4 regions of the Streptomyces sp. NPDC015171 genome follow, and region 1 is predicted to be linked to each of the others. Evidence: riboswitches for the same ligand, from Rfam matches in the RefSeq annotation. Region 1 holds a riboswitch; each other region holds the start of a gene.

What was found. A riboswitch is a leader RNA that binds a small molecule or an ion and turns the genes downstream of it on or off. The one in region 1 is predicted to bind cyclic di-AMP.
Region 2: linked by a shared signal. The riboswitch ahead of ACF073_RS33280 (peptidoglycan DD-metalloendopeptidase family protein) and the one ahead of ACF073_RS25660 (M23 family metallopeptidase) in region 1 are both predicted to bind cyclic di-AMP.
Region 3: linked by a shared signal. The riboswitch ahead of ACF073_RS03035 (NlpC/P60 family protein) and the one ahead of ACF073_RS25660 (M23 family metallopeptidase) in region 1 are both predicted to bind cyclic di-AMP.
Region 4: linked by a shared signal. The riboswitch ahead of ACF073_RS03950 (transglycosylase SLT domain-containing protein) and the one ahead of ACF073_RS25660 (M23 family metallopeptidase) in region 1 are both predicted to bind cyclic di-AMP.

What each region holds. Positions count from the first base shown of each region.
Region 1 covers NZ_JBIBUO010000010.1:20,486-25,472, forward strand. The annotation lists gene ACF073_RS25655 (aldo/keto reductase) at 39-983, opposite strand; gene ACF073_RS25660 (M23 family metallopeptidase) at 1,068-2,180, opposite strand; cyclic di-AMP (ydaO/yuaA leader) riboswitch at 2,188-2,356, opposite strand; tRNA gene ACF073_RS25665 (tRNA-Met) at 2,667-2,740, shown strand; gene ACF073_RS25670 (dihydrofolate reductase family protein) at 2,794-3,927, opposite strand; gene ACF073_RS25675 (MarR family winged helix-turn-helix transcriptional regulator) at 4,020-4,559, shown strand; gene ribA (GTP cyclohydrolase II) at 4,655-4,987, shown strand, end outside.
Region 2 covers NZ_JBIBUO010000016.1:75,992-80,978, reverse strand. The annotation lists gene ACF073_RS33285 (alpha-galactosidase) at 1-1,422, shown strand, start outside; cyclic di-AMP (ydaO/yuaA leader) riboswitch at 1,729-1,882, shown strand; gene ACF073_RS33280 (peptidoglycan DD-metalloendopeptidase family protein) at 1,888-2,808, shown strand; gene ACF073_RS33275 (SGNH/GDSL hydrolase family protein) at 3,048-3,833, shown strand; gene ACF073_RS33270 (TetR/AcrR family transcriptional regulator) at 3,892-4,512, opposite strand; gene ACF073_RS33265 (Glu/Leu/Phe/Val dehydrogenase dimerization domain-containing protein) at 4,567-4,987, opposite strand, start outside.
Region 3 covers NZ_JBIBUO010000001.1:673,544-678,530, forward strand. The annotation lists gene ACF073_RS03025 (M23 family metallopeptidase) at 1-256, shown strand, start outside; gene pcrA (DNA helicase PcrA) at 301-2,790, opposite strand; cyclic di-AMP (ydaO/yuaA leader) riboswitch at 3,053-3,221, shown strand; gene ACF073_RS03035 (NlpC/P60 family protein) at 3,230-4,507, shown strand; gene ACF073_RS03040 (hypothetical protein) at 4,538-4,891, opposite strand.
Region 4 covers NZ_JBIBUO010000001.1:857,850-862,836, reverse strand. The annotation lists gene ACF073_RS03965 (ATP-grasp domain-containing protein) at 1-399, shown strand, start outside; gene ACF073_RS03960 (NAD(P)-binding domain-containing protein) at 446-1,648, shown strand; gene ACF073_RS03955 (HAD family hydrolase) at 1,892-2,704, shown strand; gene ACF073_RS03950 (transglycosylase SLT domain-containing protein) at 2,847-3,326, opposite strand; cyclic di-AMP (ydaO/yuaA leader) riboswitch at 3,331-3,510, opposite strand; gene ACF073_RS03945 (polyprenyl synthetase family protein) at 4,099-4,987, shown strand, end outside.

The sequences.
Region 1 (4,987 bases):
CGGATCGTGACGCCGCGCGGGGTGCGCGGCGGGGCGGGTCAGGCCGAGGCTTCGGTCAGGGTGGTGATGTCCTGGTCCGTCAGCTTCAGGTCCGCCACGCCGAGGAGCGCCGGCAGCTGGTCCACCGTGCGGGCCGAGGCGATCGGTGCGGTGATCGTCGGCTGGGCGGCCAGCCAGGCCAGCGCGACCGTGGCGACCTGGGCCCCGTGCGCCGCGGCGACCTCGTCCAGGGCCGTGAGGACCCGCTGGCCCCGCTCGGAGTCCGCGTATTCGCGCACCCGGCCGGCGCGGGCGCTCTGCACGGTGGCGCCGGGCCGGTACTTGCCGGTGAGGAAGCCCGAGGCCAGCGAGAAGTACGGCACGGCGGACAGGCCCTCGCGGGCGGCGAGGTCCTGCAGCGGGCCCTCGTAGGTGTCGCGGGAGACCAGGTTGTAGTGCGGCTGGAGGGCGACGTAGCGGGCCAGGCCCTCGCGGTCGGAGAAGTCGAGGGATTCCTGGAGGCGCTCGGCGCTGATGTTCGAGGCGGCGATGTGCCGGACCTTGCCGGCCTTCACCAGCTCGTCCAGCGCGCCGATGATCTCCTCGACCGGCACCTCGGGCTTGTCGAAGTGGGTGTAGTAGAGGTCGATGTAGTCGGTGTCCAGGCGGCGCAGGGAGGCGTCCGCGGCGGCCTTGATGTTGGCGGCGGACAGGCCCTGGTAGTCGGGGTGCTGGCTGACCTTGGTCGCGATGACGACATCGGCGCGGTTGCCGCGCGCCTTGGCCCACCTGCCGATGATCGTTTCCGACTCGCCGCCCTTGTTGCCCTCGATCCAGGCGGAGTAGGCGTCGGCGGTGTCGATGAAGTTGCCCCCGGCCGCCGTGTAGGCGTCGAGGACGGCGAAGGAGGTCTGCTCGTCGGCGGTCCAGCCGAAGACGTTGCCGCCGAGGGAGAGCGGGAAGACCTCGAGGTCGGAGGAGCCGAGTTTACGAAGTGACGTCATACGTCATGACAACGCCGGCGGGGGATGATCGCATCCCGCCGCCGGCGCCGATTCCCGCGGAGTCACTCGTTCGCCACGGTGGCGTCAGGGGGTGAGCCCCTTGCCCCGCAGCCACGCCATCGGGTCGATGCCGGTGGCCTGGCCGCCCGGGTGGACCTCCAGGTGCAGATGCGGGCCCGTGACGTTGCCGGTGGCGCCGACGCGGCCGATGACCTCGCCGGTGGCGACCTTCTGGCCGGCGGAGACGCTGATCGAGGACTGGTGGCAGAACCACAGCTCGGTGCCGTCGTCCAGGGTGAGGATCGTGCGGTAGCCGTAGGAGCCGGCCCAGCCCGCCTCGGTGATCGTGCCGCTGTGCACGGCCTTGATCAGGGTGCCGGTGGGCGCCGCGAAGTCGAGACCGGTGTGGTAGCCGGAGGACCACATCGAGCCGGCCTGGCCGAACGTCGAGGTGATCGTGTACGAGGAGGTCGGCAGCGAGTACTTCTTGGCCAGCTCGGCCAGCTTGGCCTGCCGCTCCGCCTCGGCCTTGCGCTCGGCCTTCTTCGCGGCGTCGGCCTCCGCCTTCTCCTTGGCCTCGGCGGCCTGGGCGGCGGCCTCCTTCTCGGCCTTGGCTGCGGCGTCGGCGCTCTGCTTCTGCGAGGCGGCGAGCGCGGCGGCGGTGGCCTTGCTGTCGGCCTGGCCCTGCTGCTGCTCGGCCTGGGCCATGATCCGGCTGCGCAGGGTCTCGCCCGCTCCGGCGTTGTCCTCGGTGTCGGCGGAGGCCGCGCCGACGCTGCTGAGCGTGGTGGTCGCGGCCTCGGAGGGCTGCGCGTCGGCGGAGCCGCCGTCGAAGAGGGAGCCGACGGAGGGCAGGTCCGGCATCGAGATGGACACCGGCGGCTTGCCGGTGTTGGCGCTGGCCATGCCGCCCGCGCCGACCGCCGCTATGACGCCGACGCCGAGGACGGTGGAGCTGCGGGCGAGGCCGCCGCGCTGCTTGGCGACGCGGTGCCGGCCGCGGACCGGGGCGACGGACTCCGCGGTGGGGTTCCACTCCTGGAAGGGGCCTTCTTCGGCGCGGTAGGCACCGTAGGCGCCGTGGGCGTCGTAGCCGCCGTGGGCGTCGTAGCCGCCGTGGGACTCGTGGCCGAAGGCTTCGGGATCGCGCTGTTCCGGTATGAGCAGGGCTTCGGGGACAGGCCGGTTGGACGCCACGCGGGCGTGCTCCTTTCCTTCCTCCGCCTACCGGGTTAGCTGACGGGTTCGGAGCAGGAAGGTCTCCTACGCGCGTATACCTGTCGTGGACTCCGTGAGTTCACTTCGGCATCCGCGTGATTCACCCCAGGGTGGTGGTTCCCCGGCTCCCTTGCGGGACTCGGCGCGTGCGCGCGGAGCCGTCTCTTGTGACGGCTGGGACGACCGCGCTGCGTTATCGAACGTTAATAGACCTGCCAGTCACTTTCCAAGCCGTTCGGCTTGATCATTACCGTTTTTGACGGTTGATTAATCGCCTGATACCCAGGCAAGTCGGGCGAGTTGGCCGGGGCTCGGAAATGTTCAGCAGTCACCGAAGGTTTTGATGGTGACTCAGTTGTTATGCGGAGGGCGCCCGTCCGATCACCTTCGGTGACGGCCGCGTGGGGCGCACGGGAACCGATGTGCAGAAAGCCCTGAGCATGGCGTACAGTAGAGACACAACGACGCGGGGTGGAGCAGCTCGGTAGCTCGCTGGGCTCATAACCCAGAGGTCGCAGGTTCAAATCCTGTCCCCGCTACTGAAGAATCAGGGCCCGGAATCCAAGAGGATTCCGGGCCCTGATTGCTGTCGTCACCCCAGCAGATGTCCGTTCGGCGCCTTGGCGAGAGCCTCCAGCTCCGCAAGGACCACGACCCGCGCCCCCGCCGCGGTCAGGACGCCCGTGCCGTCGGCCCCGGCGACGAAGGTGTCGGGCTCGCGCCAGGCGGTGACCACCCGGCGCACCCCGGCCCGCAGGATCAGCTCGGCACACGGCGCCGGGCGCGAGGCGCGGCGGGCACAGGGCTCCAGGCTGCTGTAGACCGTGGCGCCGGACAGCCGCGGGTCGGCCGGGTCGGTCTTCGCGAGGGCCGCCTCCTCCGCGTGGACCACCGGGTCGGCGCCCTCGCGCGAGAAGCCGCGGGCCAGCTCGGCGCCGTCGGCGGCGACGACGACCGCGCCGACGCTGAACGCCGTCGCCGAGGGCGGGCACTGGGCGGCGAGTTCGCAGGCCGTGCGCAGCCAGTGCCGGTCGGCGGCGGTGGCCGCTGCGCCGGTGCCGGGGGCGGTGGGCGCGTAGCGCATGAGGACGACGTCCTCGATCCGGCGGGTGTCCAGCAGGCGCAGGCGTCCGCCCTGGTAGCCGCCGGGGCCGAAGAGGCGCGGGGCCGCCGGGTCGCCGACGAACAGCGGGGCGAGGACCAGCTGGAGTTCGTCGGCGAGGCCCTGCTGGAGGAGCTGGGTGTGGACCGTGCCGCCGCCCTCCACCATCAGGCGCCCGACTCCGCGCTCGTCGTGCAGGTGCGCCAGCAGGGCCCGCCAGTCCAGCGCGGGCCCGAGCGGGACGACACCGGCGGTGCTCCCGAGGAGAGCGGCGGCCCGTTCGGCGCCCCGGTCGGTGGTGTACACGAGCTTCTCGCCGCCGGTGTGCCAGAAGCGGGCGGCCGGGTCGAGCTCGCCCGAGCCGGTGACGGTGACCTTCAGCGGGTACTCCGGCCGGCCCGCCGCGCTCCGGGCCGCGCGCCGCTCGGCGGAGTTGACCAGCAGGCGCGGATTGTCGGCGCGGATCGTGCCGGCGCCCACGAGGATCGCGTCGACCGAGGCCCGCACCTCGTCGACCCGGTCGAAGTCGGCCGGGCTGGACAGCAGGAGCCGTTCGGGGCCGGTGTCGTCCAGGTAGCCGTCGAGGGAGACGGCGGCGGACAGCAGCACGTACGGCAGGGGCATCGAGGCCCTCTCTTCCGGAGTCGGCCGGCCGGCGGGCGGGCAGAAGACCCGGACGGCTTGGTTCAAGTTTGAAACAAACTTACACTGGCACCATGACGACCCGCTGGCTCAGCCCCGAGGAGCAACGCGCCTGGCGTGCCTACGTCGCCGCCTCCCGCCTGCTGGAGGACGCGCTCGACCGGCAGCTCCAGCAGGAGGGCGGCATGCCCCACCTGTTCTACTCGGTGCTCGCCAACCTCTCCGACGCCCCCGGCCACCGGCTGCGCATGACCGATCTCGCCGAGACGCTGAAGATCACGCGCAGCCGGCTGACGTACGCGGTGACCCGGCTGGAACGGGACGGCCTGGTGCGCCGGGAGAACAGCCGCCGGGACAGGCGCGGCTCGGTCGCGGTGCTGACGGCCGAAGGGGTCGCCGTACTGGAGCGTACGGCGCCCGGGCACGTGGAGACGGTCCGCGCCCTGCTGTTCGACCGGCTCACCCCGGAGCAGGTGGGGCAGCTGGAGGAGATCTTCACGGGGGTCGCGCGGGGGCTCCAGGGCGAGGAGGAGGGCGAGTGCGCGCGCTCCGCGGCCGAGGACGTGCCGTGGCGCCGGCGGTCGTCGTCCTGCTCCGGGCCGTCGTCCGGCTGACCGTTGCTTCAACTTTAAAGCATGAGGTAGGGTCACGCGGCAGCATGTGCTTCAAATATGAAGCACATGACTCGGAACGGAACCCGGAGACCCGCATGCCCGACTTCCCCGCCGCCACCCCGCGTGCCCGCGTCCGGGTACCGCTGCGTTTCGCCGACGGCTACAGCGCCGACGCCGAACTCGTCACCTTCCACGGCCTCACCGACGGCCAGGAGAACCTCGCCGTCGTCCTCGGCGACCCCGGCCCGCTCCCGCTGGTGCGCCTGCACTCCGAGTGCCTGACCGGTGACGTCTTCGGCTCGGCCCGCTGCGACTGCGGCCCGCAGCTGCGCGAGGCGGTCGAGCGGATCGCCGAGCGCGGCGGCGTCCTGCTCTACCTCCGCCAGGAGGGCCGGGGCATCGGCCTCTACAACAAACTCGACGCGTAC
Region 2 (4,987 bases), on a different contig from region 1:
GCGCTCGGCTGGTCCGGCTCCTGGCGCATCGCCGTCGCCCAACTCCCGGACGCGCGCGTGCAGATCACCGGCGGCGCCGGCCACGACGACTCCGGGCTGCTGCTCCTCGCGCCCGGTGAGTCGTACACCACCCCGGTCTTCGCGGGCCTGTGGAGCGACGGCGGCTTCGGCGGCGCGAGCCGCACCTGGCACGCCTATCAGCGCGCCCATGTGATCCCGGGGGCCGACCGGGACCGCCCGGTGCTGTTCAACTCCTGGGAGGCGACGACCTTCGACATCTCCGAGAAGCAGCAGGCCGCCCTGGCCCGCCGGGCCGCCGAAATCGGCGTCGAGCTGTTCGTGGTGGACGACGGCTGGTTCGGCGCCCGCACCAGCGACCACGCGGGCCTCGGCGACTGGACGCCCAACCCCGACCGGTTCCCGCACGGTCTCAAGCCCCTCGCCGACCAGGTGCACGGCCTGGGCATGCGGTTCGGCATCTGGGTGGAGCCCGAGATGGTCAACGCGGACAGCGAGCTGTACCGTGCCCACCCCGACTGGGTCCAGCACCAGACGGGACGCAAGCGGACGGAACTGCGCAATCAGCTCGTTCTCAACCTCGCCCGCGAGGATGTCCAGGAGTATCTGTGGGAGCAGCTGGACACCCTGCTGTCCAGCGCCCCGGTCGACTACGTCAAGTGGGACTTCAACCGCTGCTTCACCGACGCCGGCTGGCCGGGGGAGCCGTACCCGCAGCGCCTCTGGGTGGACCACGTCCGCGCCCTGTACGCCCTGCTGGACCGGTTGCGGGCCGCGCACCCCCAGGTCGCCTTCGAGTCCTGCTCGGGCGGCGGCGGCCGGATCGACCTGGGGGTGCTGAGCCGCACCGACCAGGTGTGGACCTCCGACAACACCGACCCGCTGGACCGGCTCGCCATCCAGCACGGCTTCAGCCAGATCCATCCCGCGCGCGTGATGGCCGCCTGGGTCACCGACAGCCCCAACACCCAGCTCAACGGGCGTTCCAGCTCCCTGCGCTTCCGGTTCGTCAGCGCCATGGCGGGCGTGCTCGGGGTCGGCGGCGACCTGACGGAGTGGAGCGCGCGGGAGCTGGCCGAGGCCCGGCGGTGGGTGGAGCTGTACAAGGAGATCCGGCCGGTCGTGCAGCACGGCGAGCTGTACCGGCTGCGGCCCCCGGCGGGCGGCCTGAGCGCCGTCCAGTACGTGCGAGGAGCGGAGACGGTCGTCCTCGCCTGGCTCCAGGCGCAGAGCTTCGGCGAGCCGGCGCCGGCGCTGCGGCTGCGCGGACTCGACCCGACGGCATCGTATGAATGCCGTGAAACGGGCGAAGTGTACCGAGGGGCCGTTCTGCTGCACCATGGACTGCGCACCGGGCTCACGGGCGACCTGGACGCGACGGTTATCCGACTGCACCGCATCTGAGCCATCTGCCCGAATTGATGCCTTCGTCCAAACTCGCCGTGGAATGAGGCGTCATGGCCGAGCAGTGCGTGAGCAGCGTCATATCCGTGACCGTGCGTCGCGCGTCATGTCCACGTAATAGCCGTACGGGAAAAGCGGAACGGGCGCGCGGAGACGCGGGAATTCACGCTGGGTGACCATGGATTTTCGTCCGTGATCAGTCGAAACACGGACAACGGGAATCTGTCGCTTGTTTCCACGCGTCTTGCTCGCCTACCTTCGCCCTCAATCCGGTCGGAACGCCGAATCCTGCCGCCGCCCGGAGTCCCCTGACATGTGACCCGTGCCGGCAGGAGCGGGGGACCCGGGTACGACTGCCTGTCCGGTCTCCGCGACAGGCTAGGGGTGCAGCCGTGCGCGCACGGCCGGGCAGCTCCAGCCCGAACCCGACAGCTGACCTCGCAGGCGCCGGAGAGGAATCGCGCCATGCCCGCCAAGGGTAAGCACCGACGTCCCAAGACCCCGCGTTTTTCTCGCTCCATAGCCGCCGCCGGAACCGGCGGTGCCGCCTTGGCCCTGCCGCTCCTCGGAGCCGCCGGAGCGCACGCCGCCCCCGCCGCGCAGCCGGTCTCCGGAAAGGCCGTGCAGTCCCTTCCGGAAACGACGAAGAAGACCTCGGCCCAGTCGGGCGCGGGTGTGCGCACCTACACCGTGCGCGGCGGTGACTGCCTTGCGAAGATCGCGGAGGAGCAGCACGTCGGCGGTGGCTGGCAGCGGCTCTACGCCGACAACCGGCAGGCCGTGGGCGCCGACCCGTCGCTCATCCACCCGGGCCTGAAGCTCAGCATCGGCCGGCAGGCCGCACCGGCCCGCACCGAGTCCGCTGCCCCCCAGCACCCCTCGGCCGCCGCGCGGCCCTCCCAACCGCCCGCCGCCCAGCCCGCCGCCCCGCAGCCCGCCCAGACCTCCGGGTCCGGCAGCGCGCGCACCTCCGCCACCGGCTACCTCCTCCCGGTGACCGGCGCCACCGTCGGCACCAACTACCACGTCGCCGGCAGCATGTGGTCCAGCGGCTACCACACCGGCGTCGACTTCGTCGTACCGACCGGCACCCCGCTCAAGGCCGTCGCCGCGGGCACCGTCGTCTCCGCCGGCTGGGGCGGCGCGTACGGCAACCAGGTCGTCATCAAGCTGAACGACGGCCACTACGCCCAGTACGCCCACCTCTCGCAGCTCTCCGTCTCGGCCGGCCAGAGCGTGAGCCCCGGCCGGCAGATCGGCCTGTCCGGCGCCACCGGCAACGTGACCGGACCGCACCTGCACTTCGAGATCCGCACCACGCCCGAGTACGGCTCGGACGTGGACCCGGTCGCCTACCTCCGCTCGCACGGCGTCGCCGTCGGCTGAGCGCTCCCCCCGCACCACCTGCCTGACACGCCGCCGAAGGCCGGACCCCGATCCCCGGGTCCGGCCTTTGGTGTGTCCGCGTCCAACAGCCCGGAGATCATGTGTATTCCTGGATGGCAAATTCTTTACGAGTGGCTCATCTCACCGTTCGTCAACCCCCGCCTACGGTCGCGTAGGTCACATCCGAAGGGGAATCATGGTCCGACGTGGCAGACGATTCGAAGAATGACAGCAGATCAGTGATCGGGTCGTACGTGGCGGTGGGGGACAGCTTCACCGAGGGCGTCGGCGATCCCGGCCCCGACGGGGCGTTCGTGGGCTGGGCCGACCGGCTCGCGGTGCTGCTCGCCGACCGGCGTCCCGAGGGCGACTTCCAGTACACCAATCTCGCCGTGCGCGGGAAGCTGCTGGACCAGATCATGGAAGACCAGCTTCCGCAGGCCGCGGGCATGGCCCCGGACCTGATCTCCTTCTGCGCGGGCGGCAACGACATCATCCGCCCGGGCACCGACCCGGACGAGGTGGCCGAGCGCTTCGAGCGCGCCGTGGCCCGGCTGACCGAGGCCGCCGGCACGGTCCTGGTGACCACCGGCTTCGACACCCGCGGCGTCCCCGTGCTCAAACACCTGCGCGGCAAGATCGCCACCTACAACGGGCATGTCCGCGCCATCGCCGACCGGTACGGCTGCCCCGTGCTCGACCTGTGGTCCCTCAAGTCCGTGCGGGACCGCAGGGCGTGGGACAGCGACCGGCTGCACCTCTCGCCCGAGGGGCACACGCGCGTGGCGCTGCGCGCGGGGCAGGCACTCGGCCTGGACGTGCCGGCCGACCCGGAGCAGCCGTGGCCGCCGCTGCCGCAGCGGGGCACCCTGGAGATCCGCCGTGACAACGTCCAGTGGGCGCGCGAGTTCCTCGTCCCCTGGATCGGGCGGCGGCTGCGCGGCGAGTCCTCCGGCGACCACGTGACCGCCAAGGGCGCGCTGTCGCCGGACGACATCAAGATGCGCATCGCCTCCGTGGCCTGACCCGCGGACCGGGCCCCGGACCGCTCCAGCGCGGTCCGGGGCCCGGCCGCGCGCGTGCTCACCGCCGGCGCTCGGTCAACGCATCCCGGTCCAGACCCAGTTCCCGGGCGAGGGCGTCGTCCACCCACTCCTGCGCCCGGGACCGCGGCACCGCGCCCGGGTACGACGTCAGCTGCACCGCCAGACCGTCCAGCAGCGCGGTCAGCCGCAGCGCCGTACCCGCCGGGTCCGGGCACCGGAACTCGCCGGCCGCCACCCCCTCGGCGATGACCTCGGCGATCGCCGCCTTCCACTGCTTGTCCAGCTCCCGGCCGACCTCCCGCAGGGCGGGCTCGCGCAGGGCGACGGCCCAGCCCTCGATCCACAGCCGCCAGCCCTTGGCCTGTCCGGTCGGCGCGTACCAGCGCACCGCCGACCGCAGCCGGCGCAGCGCGGTGGTCCGCCGGCCCAGCAGCTTCCGCAGATGCGCGAGGTCGTCCCGGGCCGCGTAGGCGAACGCGTCGGCGACCAGGTTCTCCTTGGTGGAGAAGTGGTACAGCACCAGCGCGTTGCTCACACCGAGGGCGGCGGCGACGTCGGCGATCCGCACCGCCGCCACGCCCCGCGCCTCGATCTGCTCGATGGCAGCCCGCAGCAGCTCCTCCCGCCGCTCCGCCACGCTCAACCGCACTCTCGCCACGCGGTCACCCTAGCCGCTGACCCCGGTGGCGCCTAAGCCGTGTGCACGGGCCCGTCAGCGGTACCAGCCGTAGCGGTCCGCGATCACCGGCAGCCGGTCGGTCACCAGGGCGTGCGCCGCCGCGCGCGGGGTCGTCCCGTCGGCCTCGGCACGGTCGAGCATCAGGCCGACCAGGGCCCGCATGGAGCGCCGGATGTGCGCGAAGGCCTCGTCGGGGTCCGCGCCGATGTCGCCGAACAGGGTCCACCACCACCAGGCGTTCGTCCCGGAGTTGACCACCACGTCCGGCAGCACCGTCACCCCGCGCGCGGCCAGCGGCGCCTCCGCCTCGGGTACGACGGGCATGTTGGCCGCCTCGACGATCCAGCGCGCCCGGATCCGGTCCTGGTTCGCGCCGTCCACCACGTACGACACGGCGGCCGGCACCAGCACCTCCGCCTCGGCGGACAGCCAGGCGCCGCCGGGCAGCTCCCGG
Region 3 (4,987 bases), on a different contig from region 1:
CACCACCAAGTGGAACAGCGCCTACGGCAACATGCTGATCCTGACGGCGAAGGACGGCACGGAGACCTGGTACTGCCATCTGTCCAGCTACCGCGTCGCCTCCGGTACGACCGTCAAGGCCGGCGACGCGATCGCCTTCTCGGGCAACTCCGGCAACTCCACCGGCCCGCACCTGCATTTCGAGGTACGGCCGGCCGGCGGGGCGGCGATAGACCCGCTGCCGTGGCTGCGCAGCCACGGACTGGATCCGACCTAGCCCCCCGGGCCCCGCTCTTCAGCGGGGCCCTTCCCGTGGCGGGACTACAGCTTCTCCACCGGCGCGTACCGCAGCAGCAGCCGCTTCGGCTTGGCCTCACCGAAGTCGATCGTCGCCTCCGCGTTGGCGCCCGTGCCCTTCACTCCGACGACCGTGCCGAGCCCGAACTGGTCGTGGGTGACCCGGTCCCCGACGGCCAGCGCGACCACCGGCTTCTCCGCCGTACGCCGCGTCGCGAACCCGGAGGCGCCCGACGCCGAGGAGCGGGAGCGGGTCGAGGACAGCGAGGCGGCGATCCCGGACGCCGGTCCGGAGGACACCGGCGACGTGGCTCCCGTCCGCTTCCACTCCACGTGGGTGGCCGGGATCTCCTCCAGGAAGCGGGAGGGCGGGTTGTACGAGGGCTGGCCCCAGGCGCTGCGCATCGCCGACCGCGTGAGGTACAGCCGCTCCCGCGCGCGCGTGATGCCCACGTACGCCAGGCGCCGCTCCTCCTCCAGCTCCTTGGTCTGGCCGAGGGCGCGCATGTGCGGGAAGACGCCGTCCTCCATGCCGGTCAGGAACACGACCGGGAACTCCAGGCCCTTGGCGGTGTGCAGGGTCATCAGCGTGATGACGCCGTCGCCGTCCTCCTCGTCCGGGATCTGGTCGGAGTCGGCGACCAGGGCGACCTGCTCCAGGAAGTCGGCGAGCGTGCCCTGCTCGCCTTCCCCGCGTTCCTGCTCGAACTCCAGCGCCACGGCCGCGAGTTCCTGGAGGTTCTCGATCCGGGTCTCGTCCTGCGGGTCGGTGGAGGCCTGCAGCTCGGCCAGGTAGCCGGTGCGTTCGAGGACCGCCTCCAGGACGGTGGCCGGCCCGGCGCCGGACTCGACGATCGTGCGCAGCTCTTCCATCAGCGTGTTGAACCGCTTGACCGCGTTGGTGGAGCGCGCGGCCATGCCGTACGCCTCGTCCACGCGCTTCAGGGCCTGCGGGAAGCTGATCTTCTCGCGCTGGGAGAGGGCGTCGATCATCGCTTCCGCGCGCTCGCCGATGCCCCGCTTGGGCACGTTGAGGATGCGGCGCAGCGGCACCGAGTCCTCGGGGTTGGCGAGGACCCGCAGGTAGGCCAGGACGTCCCGGACCTCTTTGCGCTCGTAGAAGCGGACTCCGCCGACGACCTTGTAGGGCAGGCCGACGCGGATGAAGATCTCTTCGAAGACTCGGGACTGGGCGTTGGTGCGGTAGAAAACGGCCACATCGCCCGCCTTGGCGTCGCCGGCGTCCGTGAGACGGTCTATCTCGTCGGCGACGAACTGGGCCTCGTCGTGCTCGGTGTCGGCGACGTAGCCGGTGATCCGCGCACCCTGGCCGGCGTTGGTCCAGAGGTTCTTCGGGCGCCGGGACTCATTGCGCTCGATGACCGCGTTGGCGGCGGACAGGATGGTCTGCGTGGAGCGGTAGTTCTGCTCCAGCAGGATCGTCGTCGCGTTCGGGTAGTCCTCCTCGAACTGGAGGATGTTGCGGATCGTCGCGCCCCGGAAGGCGTAGATCGACTGGTCCGCGTCACCGACCACGCACAGCTCGGCGGGCGGGAGGTCCTGCTCGCCGGGCGGTACGCCGAGGTCCTCGGCGGCCCGTCCGCCAGTGCCGACCAGCTCGCGCACCAGCGCGTACTGGGCGTGGTTGGTGTCCTGGTACTCGTCGACCATGACGTGCCGGAAGCGGCGGCGGTAGTGCTCGGCGACGTCCGGGAAGGCGCGCAGCAGGTTGACCGTCGTCATGATCAGGTCGTCGAAGTCCAGCGCGTTCGCCTCGCGCAGCCGCGACTGGTACAGGGCGTAGGCCTGGGCGAGGGTCTTCTCGAAGCCGTCGGTGGCCTGGGCGGCGAAGTCCTCCTCGTCGATCAGCTCGTTCTTCAGGTTGCTGATCTTGGCGCTGAAGGACTTGGGCGGGAAGCGCTTGGGGTCGAGGTCCAGATCGCGGCAGACCAGGGCCATCAGGCGCTTGCTGTCGGCGGCGTCGTAGATCGAGAACGACGAGGTGAAGCCGAGCTTCTTCGACTCGCGACGCAGGATCCGCACGCACGCGCTGTGGAAGGTCATCACCCACATCGCGTTCGCGCGCGGGCCGACGAGCTGCTCGACACGTTCCTTCATCTCGCCGGCGGCCTTGTTGGTGAAGGTGATCGCGAGGATCTGGCCCGGGTGCACATGCCGCTCGGCGAGCAGGTGGGCGATGCGGTGGGTGAGCACGCGGGTCTTGCCGGAGCCGGCACCGGCGACGATGAGCAGCGGGGAGCCGGCGTGCACGACGGCGGCGCGCTGGTTCTCGTTCAGCCCCTCCAGGAGCGCCGCCGGGTCGAGCGCGGGGCGCGGGGCGCCATCGCGGTAGTAGCCGTCCCGGTCCGGCGGCACGTCGAACTTCCCGCCGAACAGATCGTCCGGAAGCGGCTCCGGAGCGTGATCGTCCTCGGGCGGCGGCGGAAGCTCCTCCTCGCGCCCGCGAGGGGCCTGGAGGTCCGCCAGGAAGCTGTCGTCAAAGAGGCTGCTCATCGCTCTCCGAGTCTAGGGTGCCCCACCGACAACCGGTCGCCGTCCCCGGAACATGGCCCGATTCCCGGACAGTCGGCCGTCGCCCCGACAGCGCCCGCGGGCCGCTCACCCAGTGGAAGCACCTGGTCACGCGCGCGTGAAACCTGCCTCAGGTCACAGAAATGTATCGGACATACCTCGCACCAACCTTCACAGAAGACACACGAGTTGGCTAGGTTTCCGTCAGGCCGCACGACCCCACTCCGGCGAACCTCGCCGGGCCGCGCGGCCTCCGCCGAGTCCGGCGCACCCCGCACGGTGCGCGGAGCCGGGGACCCACCGATCCTGGGGTGAATCGGCCGACTCCCGCCCGGGACGACGCCGTAGGGCAACCCTTCCAAGCACCCGCCCGAACCCGACAGCTAACCCGGTAGGCGGAGCACGGAAGGAGTCGCCACCCTTGGCGTCGCACCGCAAGCCGCGCCCCGGCGGAACCCACGGGGCGGGCATCCGCACCCCCGCCCTCGCCACCGCCGCCCTCACCTCCGTGGCCGTGTTCTCCCAGACCGCCGAGGCCGCGCCCGCGGCCACGGGCGGTCAGGGCAGGCCGAGCCGGGAGGAGATCGAGCGGAAGATCGACGACCTGTACCGCCGGGCGGAGTCGGCGGCCGAGACGTCCGCCACCGACAGGGAGCGGGCCGAGCGGGGCGAGCGGAACGCGCGCACCGAGCGGGCAGCCCGTACCGACCGCACCGACCGCGCCGACCGCACCGACGAGGCCGAGGCCCCGCGGCGACGCGCGGACAGCCTCCAGCGCCTGCGCGACGAGGTCGCCCGACGCGCCCGGCACCGCGCCCTGCCCACCCAGCGCGGCGCGGTCCCGGCCCAGCGGGGCACCCTGTCCGCCCCGGACACCGCCGCCGGGTCGCCCCTGCGGGACACGGGCGGGATACCGCTCGTAGGGGACACGGGCGGAATACCGCTCGCACGGGAGACAGGCGGCATCCCGTCGGTCCGGGACACGGCCGGTGTCCCGACGCTCCAGGACGCGGCGCTCGCTCCGTCGTTCCAGGGCGCCGCCGGCATCCCCTCGGCCCGGCACGCCGCCGGCATCCCGTCGGTCCAGGACGCGGCCGTCGCGCCGCCGGTCCACGGCCGGGGCGGCATCTCTACGTCCCCCCGGGGCACCGCCGTGGCCCCGCCCGCCGTGGACGCCGCCCCCGCCACCGCCGCCGGAGCGCCCGCGGACAGCCTGCCGGGGGACGCCGCGAGCGGCCCGAAGACGGCCAAGGCCAGCGTGCAGAAAAAGCTCGCCCACGCGCGCGTGCTGCTGTCGCGGCAGACCTCCCAGGCCCCCGGCACGCCTTCCGGCGCGTACGCGACCAAGGCCAGGAAGGCCATCGCCTTCGCCCGCGCCCAGCTCGGCAAGCCGTGCGTGTGGGGCGCCGCCGGTCCCGGCTCCTACGACTGCTCGGGCCTCACCCAGGCCGCCTGGAAGTCCGCCGGCGTCACCCTCCCGCGCACCGCACGCGAGCAGGCCGCCGCCGGCACCCCGGTCCCGGCCGCGCAGGCCCGCCCCGGCGACCTCGTCTTCTTCCACGACGACGTCAGCCACGTCGGGCTGTGCACGGGCGACGGCATGATGATCCACGCACCCAGACCGGGCGCGTACGTGCGGGAGGAGCCGGTCACCGCCGCCGGTGAGGCGGCCGTCCACAGCGTGGTGCGGCCGGACTGACCCCGGGGCGCGTCGAAGGACGGGGCCGGATCAGGTCCAGAGGACGGCGATGAAGATGTTGGCCGTGGTCAGCAGGCCGACCAGCCCGAAGAGGCCCTTGTCGACCCGCTCCTCGTCGCGCTTCACGTAGACCAGGCCGAGGATCACGATCAGCAGAGCCAGCTTCACGCCGATCTTGATGTTGTTGACGTGGTGGTCGTCGGCCTGGTTGAGGCCGACCAGGGCCACGCCGGTCACCAGCATGGTCAGCGCTCCGTGCAGCATCCCGGGCACGAACCGGGCCGTGCCCCGGCCCATCGCCTTCATCTGGGTGAGGAAACCGCCGAGCAGCGCGGCGATACCGATGATGTGCAGGCCGACGAAGAGATGGATGAGTACGTCCATGGGGCCGGAGCCTATTCGTGGGCAGCGGCCCCAGGGACGGCAGGGTGCCGTTCCGGGGTGTTCGAGCGATGCGGGCCGTCCCGCCCTGCCGGAGCC
Region 4 (4,987 bases), on a different contig from region 1:
CTGCGCTTCGACCGGCGCGACGGACAGTACAAGCTGCTCGACTTCAACCCGCGCATGGGCGCGCAGTTCCGGCTCTTCGAGAACGAGTCGGGCGTGGACGTCGTCCGTGCGATGCACCTGCACCTGACCGGCCGCGCTGTTCCGGAGGGGGAACAGCGCGCCGGCCACCGCTACATCGTGGAGAACATCGACCTGCCCGCCCTCCTCGCCTACCGTCGCAGCGGCTACACCACACCGCACGCGCCGGCCAGGCCGAGCGGCACGGAGCTGGCCTGGCTCGCGGGTGACGACCCGCTGCCGTTCCTCACGATGCTCGCCCGCTTCGTGCGCCCGGGCGCGAAGCACCTCTATCAGCTGTGGCGGACCAGCCGCCGCGGCGGCAGCACCGCCACGAAGTAGGCAAGGCCACGACAGCGTGGCGTACCGCGTCCTGGGGAGGGACTTCGTGATCCGACCGGTAGCAGTGATCGGGGCGGGGCCGTTCGGCCTGTCCACCGCCGCCCATCTGCGGGCGCGCGGCATCCCCGTCCGTGTCTTCGGCGATCCCATGGTGAGCTGGCGTGCCCACATGCCGCAGGGCATGCTCCTCAAGTCGACGCCCGCCGCCTCCAGCCTCGACTGCCCGCAGCCCGGCCACACCCTGGCCGACTACTGCGACGCGGCCGGGACACGCCGGCTGGTGACCGACGAGGACATCATCCCGGTGGAGACCTTCATCGCCTACGGGGAGTGGTTCCAGCGCGAGCTGGTGCCCGAGCTGGAGCGGGTGCGGGTCGTCTCCGTCGACCAGGGCCCGGGCGGCGGCTTCGAACTCAAGCTGGACTCGGGCGAGCTGTTCACCGCGCGCGCGGTCGTCGTCGCCACCGGCCTGTCCGGGCTCGCCCACCTGCCGGCCGCGCTGGCACCGGCCGCGGCCGGCGGCCCCGCCCCGGCAGGCCCCGTCTCGCACAGCTCGCAGCACCATGATCTCGGCCGGTTCGCCGGCAAGGAGCTGATCGTCATCGGCGCCGGCCAGTCCGCGCTGGAGACGGCGGCGCTCGCGGCGGAGGCGGGCGCACGCGTGCGCGTGGTCGCGCGCGGCCGCGGCCGGGTGGCCTTCGGCGCCCCGCCCTGGAAGCAGCCGAGGTTCCGTCCCGAGTCCCCGTTCGGCCGCGCCTGGTCCCTGTGGGCGCTCAGCTATTACCCGCACTCCTACCGCCACCTGCCCGAGGCCGTCCGCCACCACCTGGTCCGCCGCGTCCTCGGCCCGCTCGGCGCCTGGTGGCTGCGTGAACGCTTCGAGAGCGCCGTGCAGGTGCGGGACGTCTCCCGGGTGGAGGGCGCCGAGATCCGGGACGGCAGCCCCGTGCTCACCGTCCGCGCCCATCCCGGCCACACCGAACGGCTCATCGCCGACCATGTCATCGCCGCGACCGGCTATCGCGTCGACATCGCGGCGATGGACTTCCTCGGCCACGGGCTGCGCACCCGGCTCGCGGTGAGCCGCGGCACGCCCCGGCTGGGCCCCGGCTATGTGTCCTCCGTGCCCGGCCTGTACTTCACCGGCCTGCCGGCCGCGTCGTCCTACGGTCCGGTGATGCGGTTCGTCTGCGGTACGGAGTTCGCCTCCCCGCGCCTGGCGCGGCACCTGGCCGCCGCCCACGGCTGAGCGGCGGCGCCGGCAGCCGCGGTCCCCGCCCGCCCGCTCCTGGGCGCGCGGGGACGCACCGGCCGAGCCACCGCCGCACCCTGCCGAGCCACCGCCGCACCTGGCCGAGCCGCCGCCGCACCTGGCCGAGCCGCCGCCACACCGCCATCAAGGCACCTACAGACCCCACTTGGGGGCGAACAGCACGTAAGTGCGTGGAACGGCAGGTGAGTCGGGGGGCCGCCGTGTCCGTATTCTCTGGTCATGGCACCCACCCCCGCATATGCACTGATCGCCACCGACCTGGACGGGACGCTGCTGCGCGGCGACGACACCGTCTCCGACCGGTCGCTCGCCGCGCTCGCGCGGGTGGCGCGGGCCGGTGCCCGGCACCTGGTGGTGACGGGCCGCCCGGCCCCGCGGGTACGGCCCCTCCTCGCGGACCTGGGCTGCACCGGGCTCGCGGTGTGCGGGCAGGGCGCGCAGGTCTACGACGCCGGGGGCGACCGCCTGCTCTGGTCGGTTCGGCTGGACCGGGAACTGGCCGAGACCGCGCTCGGCAAGATCGAGGCGGAGGTGGGGCAGGTCTACGCGGCGGTCGACCAGGACGGCGTGGACGGACTCACGCTGATCGAGCCCGGCTACCGGATGCCCCACCCGACCCTGCCCGCGGTGCGCGTCGCCCGCCGCGACGACCTGTGGTGCGCGCCCATCAGCAAGGTGCTGCTGCGGCATACGTCCCTGTCCGACGACGCGTTGGCGGCCGTGGCGCGCGCGGCGGTGGGTTCGCTGGCGACGGTCACCATGTCGGGGCCCGGCACCGTGGAACTCCAGCCGAGCGGGGTGACGAAGGCGACCGGCCTCGCGCTGGCCGCCGAACGACTTGGGATCGGCGCCGCGCGGACGCTGGCCTTCGGCGACATGCCCAACGACATCCCGATGTTCGGCTGGGCCGGACGCGGTGTCGCCATGGCCAACGCCCATCCCGAACTCAAGGCGGTGGCCGACGAGATCACCCTGTCGAACGAGGACGACGGCATCGCCGTCGTCCTCGAAAGACTGTTCCCGACCGACTGACCGGCACCTCAGTAGCCACCGGCCGATCGGGCGGATCGGGCCGATCGGACCTGCCGGGGGCCGGGTGCCGGTCGGCCGGGCCTGCCGGGTGTCGGGGCCGAGTGCCGGCCGGCCGGGCCTGCCGGGTGCCGGCCCGCGGCTGTCAGTACGCGCTGAAGACGTTGTCGATCGAGCCGTACCGCGCGGCCGCGTAGTTGCAGGCGGCGGTGATGTTCGCGACCGGGTCGTAGATGTCGAACGAGGTTCCGGCGACGTGGTAGGCGTTGAACGTCGGGTCGATGACCTGGAGCAGGCCCTTGGACGGGATGCCCTTGGCGGCGTTGGAGTCCCAGAGGTTGATGGCCGCCGGGTTGCCCGAGGACTCCCGGATGACGTTGCGGTAGATGCCGTTGTAGGTGCCCGGGATCTTCTTCTCGCTCATGATCGCGAGCGACTCGCGGATCCAGCCGTCGAGGTTGTTCGGGTATCCGGCGGGGGTGGTGGCGGCCGTCGTGGTGGTGCCGGTGGTCGCGGAGGCGCTGGTCGCGCCGATGAGCGGCAGGACGAGGAGGGCCGCGCCGGATCCGACGGCGGCGAGGGTGCGGACGAGGCGGGTGCGGCGGTGCTGAGCGGCAGCGAGCATGGGGGATTCCTCTCCGGCGCCTACGAGGTGAGCTGTCGGGTTCGGGCGGGGAGGTGCCCGGCCGTGCCTGGGGAGGGCACGGCTTCACCCCGAGCCGTTCCGGTGCGGCATGGGCCGTTCCGGTCCGGCGGCTTACCTGGGTCCCCCGCTCCTGCCGTACGAATGAGTTCGTCGATGGGTTATGCGGGCGGCGGCAGGATTAGGCGTCCGCCCGACGGCCCGGAACGTATGCGACCGCACATGTCGGGAACAAGTACCGGATTCACGCAATGCGCCATTTGACCTTGATCGACGCCGTATGAGGCGCTTGATCCTTTGCGGTTGCCAATCCTCAACTCGCCGACGCGGCAAGGGGTGGTGGGGGTCCGGGGGAGTGAAGTGGACCCCTGGGGCGAGTGACCCAATTCACGAAATGGCAAAACCCTGCAAATCAGACATGAGGGATTAGAGGGATTCACGCCTGAAGTCGGACTAATGGTGGAAGCCGGGATGTGGTGCGTGTCGTTGCCGTAGTGGTCGATGGGGGGAGAGTGACCGAAAGGGGGGCCTGGAGAGGTCACGACACGGTGCTCGGATTACTGTTAAGTCGATAAATGTCCGTTATTACCATCTGATCAAAACCATGGCGGTCATGGTCCGATACCGCCCGGGCTGGACCGGTGGGCGCTATCGGTGATCGAAACGGGACCGGATACGCTGACTTGAGTGAGGGCAACGACCTATCGACAAACCGCGTAATCGCCAGCAGACACCAGCAGACAGGAGACCCCTCGTGACCGTCGTCGGGCCGTTCGGGCTGAGCGTGCGGGACCAGGCTCTGGAAGCCGATGTCCAGGCCGGATTGGCGGCTGTCGAGGAAGGCTTGCTCGAGGCCACCAAGAGCGAGGTCCCGTTCATCACGGAGGCCGCGCAGCACCTCCTACGGGCCGGAGGGAAGCGTTTCCGGCCACTTCTCGTGATGCTCGCCGCCCAGTTCGGCGACCCCTACGCGCCGGGCGTCGTGCCGTCGGCCGTGGTCGTGGAGCTGACCCACCTCGCCACGCTCTACCACGACGACGTCATGGACGAGGCGGCCGTGCGGCGCGGCGTGGACAGCGCCAACACCCGCTGGGACAACTCCGTCGCCGTCCTCACCGGCGACTTCCTCTTCGCCCGCGCCTCCCAGATCCTCGCCGACCTCGGCCCCGAGGCGGTCCGGGTGCAGGCCCTGGCCTTCGAGCGGCTGGTCACCGGTCAGATCCTGGAGACCGCGGGTCCCTCGGACGGGCGCGACCCGGTCGAGCACTACCTGGACGTGCTCGGCGGCAAGACGGGCTCCCTGGTGGCGGTGGCGTGCCGGTTCGGCGCGATGATGTCCGGCGCGGACGAGACGGTCGTCGACGTACTCACCCAGTACGGCGAACGGCTGGGAGTCGCCTTCCAGCTCGCGGACGACGTCCTGGACATCGCCTCCGACTCCCACGAGTCCGGCAAGACCCCGGGCACCGACCTGCGCGAGGGCGTCCCGACCCTGCCGGTGCTCCGGCTGCGCGAGCGGACCGCCCGGCTGGGCCTCGCCGAGGACCTCGCGCTGTGCGAGCTGCTGGACTCCGACCTCAGTGACGACGGCCGGCACGCGGAGGCGCTGACCGCCCTGCGCGCGCACCCCGCGCTGGAGCAGG